Regions from separate parts of the Dehalobacter sp. DCM genome, predicted to be linked through region 2. Evidence: riboswitches for the same ligand, from Rfam matches in the RefSeq annotation. Region 2 holds a riboswitch; the other holds the start of a gene.
What was found. A riboswitch is a leader RNA that binds a small molecule or an ion and turns the genes downstream of it on or off. The one in region 2 is predicted to bind cyclic di-AMP.
Positions count from the first base shown of each region.

Region 1: it holds a riboswitch for cyclic di-AMP, as region 2 does, so the genes downstream of both, LPY66_RS10495 (NlpC/P60 family protein) here and LPY66_RS06795 (quaternary amine ABC transporter ATP-binding protein) in region 2, are expected to answer to the same signal.

Region 1 covers NZ_CP092282.1:2,258,371-2,264,917, forward strand. The annotation lists gene cphA (cyanophycin synthetase) at 1-35, shown strand, start outside; gene LPY66_RS10480 (C4-dicarboxylate ABC transporter) at 137-1,552, shown strand; gene LPY66_RS10485 (DUF456 domain-containing protein) at 1,878-2,357, opposite strand; gene LPY66_RS10490 (MFS transporter) at 2,528-3,709, opposite strand; gene LPY66_RS10495 (NlpC/P60 family protein) at 3,884-5,086, opposite strand; cyclic di-AMP (ydaO/yuaA leader) riboswitch at 5,090-5,231, opposite strand; gene LPY66_RS10500 (TrpB-like pyridoxal phosphate-dependent enzyme) at 5,419-6,547, opposite strand, start outside.
Region 2 covers NZ_CP092282.1:1,437,317-1,443,863, reverse strand. The annotation lists gene LPY66_RS06810 (HAD family hydrolase) at 1-314, opposite strand, end outside; gene LPY66_RS06805 (glycine betaine ABC transporter substrate-binding protein) at 557-1,438, opposite strand; gene LPY66_RS06800 (ABC transporter permease) at 1,515-2,363, opposite strand; gene LPY66_RS06795 (quaternary amine ABC transporter ATP-binding protein) at 2,356-3,567, opposite strand; cyclic di-AMP (ydaO/yuaA leader) riboswitch at 3,676-3,810, opposite strand; gene LPY66_RS06790 (GGDEF domain-containing protein) at 3,914-4,534, opposite strand; gene ablA (lysine 2,3-aminomutase) at 4,750-6,042, shown strand; gene ablB (putative beta-lysine N-acetyltransferase) at 6,026-6,547, shown strand, end outside.

The sequences.
Region 1 (6,547 bases), 820 kb from region 2:
GTTCTTTGGTCTCCGAAACGGGGACTCAGCACTAGTACTCTGTAATTTACTCAAAGAAACCCTTTGTTCGATGTGAAGTTAATCTATATAATATATATATGGTTAATTGGATGAAGTCGACAAAGGAGCCTTTAATATGCCTGCGCTAACTGCTTTTCGCAGTATATTGACTTTCGCCCTTGCGGTGTTATATCTGGGTAATGTTTTCTTGAGCTTACCTTTGCTTAATCTGATCATTATGCTATTACTGGTCATGATCATTATCCTGAGCTTTCCGTTTGTTTCCGGCTCTTCAAAAATCATTGCGTATGTCACATTTTTTGCAGGCATCATTCTTTTAGTCGCATATAAAGCGCCACTTAGTGTGTGGACACACGCCCTTGAAGAAAATTTATACCTTGTAGTTATGTTCGCCGTGGTGCCGCTGATTGGGATACCCTTCAAACATGGCGGTTATTTTGATGCTTTGCAGCGGTCTTTCCAACTTTACGTCAATACAGATACCCGCTTTTATTTGCTCGTTAGTTTTTTATCGACTTTTGTCGGGATACTGGTCAATCTGGCTGTGGTTCCTATGGTTTATCAAATCAGCAAAGCCAGTGCAAGAAGCAAAAATATAAAGTTGTTAAGTTCTGCGTTAAGCAGGGGGTTTACGACGTGTACAATCTGGGCACCAACAACTGCTGCTGTGGCATTAGTACTTCAAGCTACCGGAACGGATTGGATTCATTTTTTCCCGTACGCACTTTTATGCGGTATACTCTGCGGGATCGTTGGATTAGGTCTCAATCAATGGGAGCAAGGAAATAGATTAAAAAGTAGAAATGATTTGGAACAAATAAATATCAAGGAAAGCAGCACGTTGAATCAGGATATCGCACTTTCTGCACCGGCCGGACAGTGGCAAAAACTAATTGAATTAGCAGTATGGTCGATAATATTAATTGCGTCAATAGCAGTTATATCCCATTTAACCGGAATCAAAACAATTACTGTTGTGTCGATGGCCTCCCTGGTTATCCCGTTCCTATGGATGGGGACGATTAAACGCCTTCCGGATTTGCGCAAGGCGGTGAAGGAGGAATATTATCGCGTTAGTTTGCCAAAGTTAAAGAATGAGATCATTCTATTTATGGGAGCCGGATTACTTGCAACGAGTATCGCTTACTCCCATATCGGCAATATAGTGCCTGGTTTTTTTGATCTGTTCATTGGAGAGAATATTATCCTGTTATCATATGCAATTATCTTCATTACCGTCATATTATCAGTAATCGGTGTTCACCCGATCATCTCAGTTGCTATTTTCAGCAGTACGATCCATGCTGCCGCGTATCATATCAGTCCGGCGTATATGGCCGTGATCCTCGCCATGAGCTGGGCGATGGGGATTACCGTATCTCCGTCCGGTGCTATGGTCATAGGTATTTCCGGCTTGACTGGTGTATCACCAGCAACAATAGGACCGCGCTGGAATCTTATCTACGTGGTGATTTCGACGATCGTCGCCATTTTAGCTCTGACGGTCATCCGCTTAACAGGGCTGTTATAATCAAACGATACAATTTCTGAATGAATACACTATTTTGATTTGGAAAGGGGTAAAGCATATGAGATTTTGCTGGACGACGATCAATGTACTGAATATGGAGGATTCATTGAATTTCTAGTTTTTCTTTGTAACAGATCCAAATGGACTGCAAATACAGTTTGTAGAGCATTAACATCTGTTTCTTGCTATTTATGTTATGAGGGGGCGCAACTAAGCATAAAGTTTTGTTGCGCCGCTTTGTCACGTTCAGGAAATTAAGCCTGTCCATAATCCAAACAGGCTTAGAAATTGTTCATATTCGATTATCCTCAAGACGTACATTTGTTTAGAAGATTTTGAGAAAAAAATAGGCGATCATAATGATTTCTGCAGTAACTTTTACCGCTGTGCCGCCGAGGACACCAATCAGGGTACCAAAACCAACCCGGAGGGTCTTATTGAGTTCTGTGCCGCGAATAAGTTCTGTGACGACGGCGCCCGCGAAAGGACCGATAACAATCCCCAGAGGTCCAAATACGATAATTCCTAAAATTGTCCCGATAACAGCACCCCAAGCCGCCTGCTTACTCCCACCAAAGCGTTTGGTGCCAATCGCTGAAGCAAAGTAATCGACCATAAACAAAACAATGACGACAAGCGCTTGCAGGATGAAGAAATAGGCATGCAATGTTGTAAAATGTGTCATGAATCCGTATATGAGCATACCGGCATAAATGAGTATTACACCGGGCAGCACTGGTAGCACCGTACCTACAAGGCCGGCAATAAACAAGATAATCGCTATGACTAAAGCAAATGTTTCCAAATCAATACCCCCTTTAGTAGTCAGCTTACCAAATAATTATTAAATTATGATTAGAAACAGATGATAAAAGAAAAAAAGCGGACACCGGGATCCGCTTTCAGATTTCAATATTATGGATGATAGGTTGGGCCGCTGGAAAGCTATAGTTGTTTTATGAAAGACAAAGTAGTTTAAGAAATAGAACTATTTTGTCTTTCTGGACTGGGCGTTTGTTTATATTGATAGAAGATAAGAAGAAACGCACCAATCACTAAGAGAATCATCGATACGCATACCGGGAACCAGACATTGTTTTGACTGGAGATATTTTGCACCAATGCCATGTAATAGGGGGAAAAGAACATACCGCCGTTCATAAGGGCGATCACCATGCCCGTTGCCATACCAATACTGGCAGGGGGCGCGATCGCACCAATCTCGACGATAACTGCCGGCATGACGGTGGAGAAACCAATACCAGTGACTAATGATCCGAGAGCGAAGATAATTATATTCCCGGCAAAATCGGCGAATCCTAAGCCAGCGGCGGTAATGAGGAGGCCCAAAGCAATAGTATATTTGGCAGTTAATTTATAGACATTGCCAAACACCAACCCGGCAAGCATGCCGCCGGCTGTAAACAGAGAAAGAACGAGTCCGGCTAAGGCCGGTGAACCTAGGCTGCGTTCAGCCATTATCGTGGATATATTCAGCACCATCGTATAATTTAGCATGACCATGATACCGAACATTAGGGTATAGCCGTAGACAGCAAAGGGCATACGCAGTTTTTCTTTATGGTGGTCGTTTTCTATCTCTTTATCGGGTTCGGGAAGAAGTAGGATCACAAGCAGAAGAGGAATAATCGCGATTAGGTGTACTAAAAATGTGTATTGCCAGCTGATAGCACAGAGGAACCCGCTGGCTAACTGCATCATAATGCCGCCGCTCATAACAAAAACATTACCGATGCCTACTAAATTAACGCGATCTTGTCCATGATAAAACTTAAGCACTAAAGCATTTCCCATCGGGGAAATAATGCCGATACCGATCCCAAATAACACTCTTGAAAGCAAGATAGATGTGAAATTACTCAGAAAAAAGGGGGTAATGCCTCCGATAATGAATAGAATGATACCGATAATATTCATTGTCCGAAATTTTACTTTCTTTCCGGCTAAAGCCCCGGAGATGAGAGCGACCGGGATCATCAACAAACAGGGCAAGGTTTGGGCCAGTACAATGGTACTGAAAGGAATTTCCGGGAAAGCGGCAGAAAGTCTGTGTAGTGCCGGAATTACTAGAGTTGGTGCCATATTTAAGAAAAAAATAGATAGTATGGATACTTTCAGGGTCACGTTCTTATTCATGTGTTTCTCCTCCGAAAACCAGGCAATTGATTAGAAAAATAACAAATTTTTATATTGTTAACACTATACTTGATTTGAGTGGAAATTACAAGCAAAACACCATTTCTTCACAGAAACGGTGTTTTGAGTAAAAGAGGAGATAAGTCAGCTATTTATAATGACGGGTTACCTTGGTTAATACCGTCTGGCGCCAAGGTAACGTGAAGATAGAGAACTCAGACTGGAAACGGTGACACCGTATGAATAATTATAGGCGTGGACAAATTTTCCGCTGCCGACATATATCCCAACGTGGGAAGCACCGGAAGAATAAGTTGAGAAGAAGACTAAATCACCCGGCTGAAGATCACTTTTGGCTACTGACGTTCCTGAAGCAAACTGGGCAAATGATGAATGGGGAAGGTTAACCCCGGCTGCCTTATAAACGTACATGACAAAACCGGAACAGTCAAAACCTTTCGGGCTGCTGCCGCCAAAAACATACGGTGAACCAACATAACTTAAGGCATAATCAACGACATCAGAATAACTTCGGCCACTGATCGAAGCACTTGAGGCGACGGTGAGGGCCCGGGCGGACGGCCCGACAGCAATAACTTCATCGACAGCCTTTTTAACTATTTTTTCGGAAATGACCTGCTGCTTGATTATTTTACCGTTTTGTTGTTCATAGCTGGTGGTTACCGATTTAAGACCTTTGCTGCCCTGGGTAATGACTTTCTTCTGCGCGTAGGCAAGGGTATAGTCTTTCTTGGTTATGGTGCTATAAGGTATCGCTTCTTCTGTCGTCTCGGTTCCTTTGCAGATAATGGTCAGAGTTTTTTTGTCGATTAAATCGTTTAATACCTGTTCCGGAGATTGAATACGGTCTAAAGATACAGTTGTCAGATTAGAAGTAACCGCTTCTTTGATAGTGGTTTCAGTAACGACATTCGTAGCGGAAGGTGCGTTAAAGTAATTTTCATATCTTTGGAGGATCGTATCAATGTCCGCAGCCGACAGTACAACCGCGACAACGGATCCATCGATCTCCAACTCATAGGCCGCATAGGACTGATTTAGTTTTGTTTCGAGATTATTTTTTTTCAGCGAATTTTGCAGATATTCCGCGTTGTTTACTGTAACGTCGTCATAGGTGACAATATAGGATCCCGAAGCAGCTTTTTTGATCAGGTCATTTCCGGTATTTTGATCGGAAACAAATCCAATTTTCTGACCATTGACTGTTACAGCAACCACATGGATCGGTTTTGCCAGATAAAAAGCAAACGATCCGATAAACAACAGAGAAATAAATAAACCACCGATTATTCGCGGTGATTTCCATGAGTTTCTCACCTTGCTCAGACATACCTGAACAAACTGTTTAAAACGCATCCCAGTTTCACCTTTCTTAGCTTACGAGGTTAGTTGACGGATTCGGACTAAAGGTTAAGCCCTACGCGTTGTTCGCGATTCACCCCATTGGAATTTAATATCCCCCGTTCCGGGAAAAACATCCCGGACTCAGCTCGTATTCAATTAATCTCTTAATTATAATAGTTTAATTAATTTATATATATTCGACGACGAAAAAAAATGTCCTGCCAAAAATAAAAATAAGAGAGGCTTCTCAGGTTAAAGAATACCTGAAAAGCCTTTTATTTGATTTTCTATGGATTGCGATATTTAAGCAAACTGGGCTGCCTATGCAACATGATGTAATATATTTATAAGTTGACGTTAGGCAAAGTGGCAAATCCTTTTTCGAGATCTTCATCTGAAGGAACATAATCCGTCATGGTTCCGGAATTATAACTCATATAGGCTGCCATATCAAAGTAGCCGGTTCCGGTTAAACCAAAAAGTATGGTTTTCTTTTCGCCGCTTTCTTTGCACTTGATAGCTTCATCAATAGCCCCCCGTATGGCATGGGCAGATTCCGGTGCAGGTAAAGTACCTTCAGAGCGAGCAAAAAGGGTAGCAGCGTCAAATACTTTGGTTTGTTCCACAGAACGCGCTGTCATATAACCGTCATGATACAATTTGGATACGATGCCGCTCATACCGTGGTAACGAAGACCTCCGGCATGATTCGGCGAGGGAATAAAGCCGGATCCCAACGTATACATCTTAATGAGAGGTGTTGTTTTTCCTGTGTCACCAAAATCATAGGCGTATCTTCCTCTGGTCAAAGACGGACAGGAGGCAGGCTCGACACCAATGAATTCGATGTTATTCTTGCCTTTAATCTTATCGCCCATAAATGGCCCGACTAAACCGCCATAATTTGATCCGCCACCGATACAGCCGATAATCATATCCGGTTGAATGTCATACTTTTCGCAGGCGGTTTTTGTTTCTTCACCAATGATGGATTGGTGAAGGAGAACATGGTCGAGTACACTGCCCAGAACATAACGGCAGTCCGGTGTTTTCACGGCTGTCTCGATTGCTTCGGAAATAGCGCAGCCTAACGAGCCGCCGGTTCCGGGGTTTTCTGATAAAATCTTTCTGCCGATTTCTGTGGTGTCGGAAGGTGAAGGTATGACTTTTCCGCCATAGGTCTCGATCACCGCCTTGCGATATGGTTTTTGTTCTGCCGAGACTTTGACCATATAGACAGTCAGCGGCAGATCATAAAAAGCACAGGCCATGGCCAGCGCAGTGCCCCATTGTCCGGCACCAGTTTCTGTGGTCAGAGCAGCTAAGCCTTGTTTTTTGGCGTAATAAACCTGAGCCGCGGCCGAATTTAACTTATGGGAGCCGGATGTATTTGTCCCTTCAAACTTATAATAGATCTCTGCAGGCGTATCCAATAATTTTTCCAAATTATACGCCCTGATCAGGGGTGAAGGA
Region 2 (6,547 bases):
ACCCGGTCATTGGCTCCATTACCGATTGCCGCAATCCCTTTGCCTCCAAGGTATTTCATATAATCTGCCTTCTCCTGCGTATGGCTTTGGCTTTTTAACCTATTGATCGTAACCGGCAGGTTGCTGCACTGGTCAGCCACTGTTCCAAAGGTATCAGAGGTTAAGATATGTATTTCAAAATCCGCTGTCAATTGCTTTAAATAGGATTTGGTCCTGTCTGATATTATCCCATCCAGAGCTAATGTCCCGTTATAATCCAAGACAAGCATACGTATGTTTAATGTTTTCCAACCAGGAATATCTATAGATAGCATGTCAATCCTCCGATTTCTTCTGCCTTCACGATATATTTTTTCGCTATTTTCATTGTAATCAACGCTGTTCACGATATCAGTCACCATGGTTAAGGTCATGGGAAAGTTTTAACCAATATAACACAAATTCTGCGGACTAAACAGTGGATTAATAAACGGATGAAAATCAGACAATGCTGAATTTCATCCGTTCTACGGCTTTTAAGCATAAATTTGCTTACATCTAATTCATTACGGAGCGCTTAATTCTTACCGATCCACCCGTTGACGACATCGCTATTTTCGTTAATCCATTTTTTAGCTGCCTCAGCCGGTTCCATCCCCTCATTGATCAGCCCTTCCAGACTGCCGATCTGCGCATCGGTCATTTTAAACTTTTTAAGCATGGTTGCCACATCCGCTTGCTTGCCGCTGAATTCTTTATTGGCGAGGATATGAATCTCTTCCGCTTCACCAAATTCTCCCTCCGGATCATCAAGATACTTCAGGTCATATTTGGCAAACATCCAATGCGGACTCCAGCCGGTAATGGCAATCCACTCATTTTTGCCGTAGGCCTTATCCATTGCCGCCATCATCGCCATTTCACTGCCCTGTACCACGTCATAACCCAAATCATAGGTCGTATTAGCCCTCACTGACGCTTTCATAATACCGGCACCGGGATCGATTCCGATTATCTGCTTATTGAATTTGCTTCCTTCATCCTTTAATTGGGCAATGGAATCAATCGTGACATACTTTGGTACGACAATCCCTATCTTAGCCTCTTCCTGATACCAGATCCCGTAGTCTTCCAGGCTATCCTGATATTCATTCCAGTATGTCTCGTGAGTAATGGGCAGCCAGGCATCCATGAAGACGTCAAGATCCCCTTTGCTTAAACCAACAAAAAGCGGTGCCACATCAAGCTGAGTCAGTTCCACCTGATAGCCTTGATCCTCCAAAATTACTTTCCAGAGATTACTCACTGCCACACATTCAGCCCAATTGACATAGCCAATGCTTACAGTTCCTTTGTCCGCTGCCTGCCGGGTAGATGAACATCCGGCTGTAAAGCTTACAACAAGAACGATGATCATTGTGAGTACCAGCAATTTGCGCCCTTTGAATAAGTGCATCATACCATTTTCCTCCATGTTCTTTCTTTATTTATTATTATCCGGACAGTCTTTCTCTGTCTCATGATCATGATGATTGTCATGATTCCTTTTTCTGATCCGTCGTTCTTACCGAACGACCGATTCCTTGAGAAAGTCTGTCCAAAATAATCGCCATGATCACGACGGCAACGCCATATTCAAATCCCATCCCGATCTTAAGCTGTCCTATTGCTTCCAGCACGCCTGCGCCAAGTCCGCCGGCACCGATCATCGCGGCAATCACCACCATGGATAAGGATAGCATCATTGTCTGATTGATACCGGCCATAATGGTCGGTAATGCAACCGGAAGCTGAATTTTCCAGAGAAGCTGCCTTGGGTTTGACCCGAAAGCCTCACCAACCTCTACTAAATCCTGTGGGACCTGGCGGATACCCAGATCGGTGAGTCGGATAGCCGGCGGCATGGCAAATATAACGGTGGCGAACACTGCCGGCACCTTTCCTATGCCAAAAAAGAGCAAAGCCGGAATGAGATAGACGAACGAAGGCATTGTCTGCATCACGTCCAATACAGGGGTAAGCACCCGATGGAATCCGTCGTTTCTTCCCGCCAGAATCCCCAGCGGTAAACCGATGACAATCGATACAATCGCCGAAATGATGACTAAAATCAGGGTATCCAGAAATGACGGCCATAGCTTCAGATTATAAATGAACAGCAGCCCGATAACTGTTCCAAGAGCCAGTTTCCAACCGTTGGCCCGCCAAGCCAAGACAGCAAAGATCAAAATAATTACCCACCAAGGAATCGCCGCCAGCCCATTTCCAAACTCACGGACAGTCCGGCTGAAAGCGTCGGAAAAAACGTCCAGACTGTTTCCGAAATTGGTTTGCAGCCAGGCAACACCCTGGTCAATTAGTTTTGCCAAAGGGAACTTAGTCATTGTCTTCACCCCGCTTCTGAGCGGCAAGCGCCGCAAGGACGGATCCCCGCACGATGATGCCAATTAATTTCTTTTCCTCGCTCACCACGGCCATCGGCAACTTACTCTCGGCAATAATACCCAGCGTATCCTGGACAGGGGTATTTTCGTAAACCACCGGCCCCTGGGCAAGTTCGATATCATTCAAACTGGATTTCCCGTCATTACGGGCGTCAACCGCCATATCGACGGTAATCAGTCCCTGATAATTCTTTTCCTTATCCACGACAAAGACGCTGGACAGCCCATGCTCCTTCATAATCCTCAGCGCAACTCCGGGTCCGTCACGCAAAGTGATCAACGGCTGGGGCTTCTTCATCACATCCCCGGCCGTCAAGATCCTACTCCGGTCCACGCCACGCACAAACTTAGCCACATAATCGTCGGCGGGATTGGTAATAATTTCTTCCGGAGTACCGACCTGTACTAAAGCACCGTCTCTGAGAAACGCAATACGATCGCCAAGCTTGAGCGCTTCATTTAAATCATGGGTAATAAACACAATGGTCTTGCTCATTTTTTGTTGGAGACTTAACAGTTCGTCCTGCATTTCTTCTCTGATCAACGGATCAAGTGCACTGAAAGCCTCATCCATAAGCAAAATATCGGCATCGTTGGTTAACGCTCTGGCGAGTCCGACCCGTTGCTTCATCCCGCCGCTGAGCTGATCCGGATATTTGTTTTCCCAGCCTTTGAGACCGACCAGCTCCAGCATCTTATGCGCTTTAACTTCCCTGTCCTTTTTGGCAACCCCCTGAACTTCCAATCCATACACCGTGTTTTGAAGAACCGTACGGTGGGGAATTAACGCAAACTGCTGAAAGACCATGGCCATCTTTTCCTGGCGAATCTTTCGTAAATCCTTCTCTTTCAACTTCGTGATCTCAATACCGTCAATAACAATGGAACCGAAACTTGGCTCAATCAGCCTATTCAGACAGCGCAGAATCGTTGATTTCCCGCTGCCGGAAAGTCCCATGACGACAAAGATTTCACCCCGCCTGACCGCAAAACTGACTTTATTGATGCCAACGGTCTGTCCGGTTGCCTGAAGAATATCGACTTTGCTTTTTCCTTGTGCCAGTAAGTCCAGTGCCTTCTGAGGGCGGGAATCAAATATTTTGATTAAATCAGTCACTACAATTTTCTCTAAGGTTTGATTCATATTACCACCATCCTAAGACAATAAAATACACCACAGAGAAGTTCTGTAGTGCTAGTAAAATACAAAAAAAATATAACCTTAATAAAGGTCCGATAAAGCTTGATTTTATCACCTTCTCTTCCAACGCTTACGAGATTAGCTGACGGATTCGGGTCGAAAGAATTAACCCTACCAGAGCAGCAGCTCCGGATTCACCCCACGTGTTGGGTTTCCCGTTCCATTTGGATTCAGCGTATTCCAATATTCATTTATAGTCATCCGTTTTTAGTCCATCACCTCGCTTCACAATGGGCAAGCGCGTCTAAGGATCTAACAGTAATCGAACATGTGAGAGAATGAATTACTATCATTTGCTGTATTTTTTGAATAGATCATCCAAAGCTTCCCGTAATAAAAAGGCCTCAGTCTTTTCCATCTCTTTTGCCATTTCTGAAAGACGATCAATTTGGGTCTTGGTAAAATAACTGGATTTAAGCACCATACTTTCAACTTCGGAAAGACATACTTTATTCTTTCCGAGTTTTTTGGCCCTGAATAACGCACTGTCCGCCACTCGAAATAGTTCGATCCCATTTTTGGCATCTCTTGGCCAGGAAGCAATGCCAAAACTGACCGTGACATAGATATCTTCCGACTTTTCACCATCGGAGAAATTAAACGTGTTGTCCGATAGATAACTCCGTATTTCCTCCATTTCCATCAGGCTCCGTTCAGCGCCTTTTCCAACAAGCAGAATCATAAATTCATCACCCTGCCGTGTGATTAAATCAGCTTCAGCGAGATTATTCGTCAAAATGGTGATTAATTTATCAATGATTTCATCACCGATTTTTCGGCCAAGGGAATGATTGATACTGGCTAAATTGTCAATATCCGCCGTGACGATACTGAAAGGTCCTTCTCTGTCGCTTATCATTTCGTTTACTTTTTTTATAAGGTCTTCCTTTGTTGTTAATCTGCTTACCATATTTAAAACCTCTCCTTAGTGAATAAATATATTAAATTTATATATATATGTCAAGGTATATATATTTTTTTAATACATGGGTTGACATATAATACCTGACAACTTATTATATAAATCAAAGTTGTAGCATTTATATTTTGTCAAAAAAAAAATATGAAATGACTAAAATAATCGTGCGCAAAATAATTTCTTCCATAGTAAAGGAGGTAGAAGAAATGAACAGACAGCGAGAAACGTTATTCCCGCAAGTAAGCAATGACGACTGGTATGATTGGCACTGGCAAATGGCCAATCGCATCACAACCCAGGAAGATCTGCTCAATGCGTTTTCCCTTTCATCCGGGGAGGCTGAAAATATCGCGCGGTGCCTGAAAAATTTCCGCATGGCGATAACGCCCTACTACCTTTCGCTGATTAATCCCAATGATTCCGAAGACCCAATCCGCAAGCAGGCTATTCCCTCAATCCAAGAACTTAACACATGCACCTGTGATCTTATCGACCCGCTGCACGAAGAAGCAGACAGCCCTGTACCCGGTTTGACCCACCGTTATCCGGACCGTGTTCTGCTCCTGGTAACCGATCAATGCGCTATGTATTGCCGGCATTGCACTCGAAGGAGAATGGCTGGCCAGAGTGATCACGCTTTGCCGTTGAATCAGTTTAAGCTTGCCTTAGAATATATCCGCTCTAATCGTCAGATTCGCGATGTCCTGATATCCGGCGGCGATCCTTTGACTCTCTCGGATGAACGTTTGGATTTCATATTAACCAGTTTGCGCGCAATTCCTCATGTTGAAATTATCCGTATCGGCACACGAACACCGGTGGTCCTTCCGATGCGGATTACAGATTCATTCCTGACGATGCTTAAAAAGCATCACCCGGTATGGATTAATACCCATTTTAATCATCCGGTGGAGTTAACAATGGAAGCCCGTACTGCGTTAAGCAAAATAGCCAACGCCGGTATTCCGCTTGGCAACCAGTCGGTGCTGCTGAAAGGAATTAACGATTGTCCGACAATCATGAAAAAACTGGTTCATGAGCTGGTAAAATGCAGGGTTAGACCCTACTATCTATACCAATGCGACTTATCCACGGGTATCGAGCATTTTCGTACTCCCGTCAGTGTGGGATTAGAGATAATCGAGATGCTCCGAGGACATACCTCCGGCTTTGCCGTACCAACGTTTGTTGTGGATGCGCCGGGCGGCGGCGGCAAAATTCCTCTGCAACCCAACTATTTATTGTCTCAGTCCAGTGAAAAAATAATCCTGCGCAACTATGAGGGCGTGATCTGCGTTTACGATGAGCCCGAGAATAAAACAAACCGCTGTAAAACATGCTCTGATCCCTGTCTCGCGTCAAAATCCCGCCAAATAGGTCTGGGCAAATTGCTGAGAGGTCAAAAAATCAGTCTGACCCCTCAGGAAAATATGCGCATGGAGAGAAGAGAAAAAAATAATACAGCGTATCGAGGTAAGATCCATGCTCACATCAAATAGTATTCGAAGCACCAATCCCTTCATTGATAGGCGAAATAAACGCCTCGTCCTGGACGGATATGCTGAAAAAGCCATTCCGGCCCTGAGTCAAAAGCTAATCCAGACAGCCTTTACCAATGATTTGGAGAAAATATGGGTCTGGGCTTTACCGGCCGATGTTCCTATATATTTGCAGCAGGGCTTTCAAATTGAAGGCAGTCTCGTTCAGAACAACGAAGAAAATTTCTCAGTCAGCCTGGCCTATTATGTGAGCCAATCACGTTCCTATTCCAACAATTTTGCTGAAGAAGACAAACTGTTGTATTCCGTTCGAAAGGATCCTATCCAGCCACTCACGCCTTTGCCTGCCGGGATGAATCTTCTCCTTTTGGATGAATCCTTTGTTTCCCCAATATCCGCTTTACTGACCCAGACGTTTGCCAGTTATCCTACGCCTGTAGAAGATACGGATTATATACACACGTTATTTCAAAAAGGTGACCTGTTTGCCGGTGCAATCGATGAT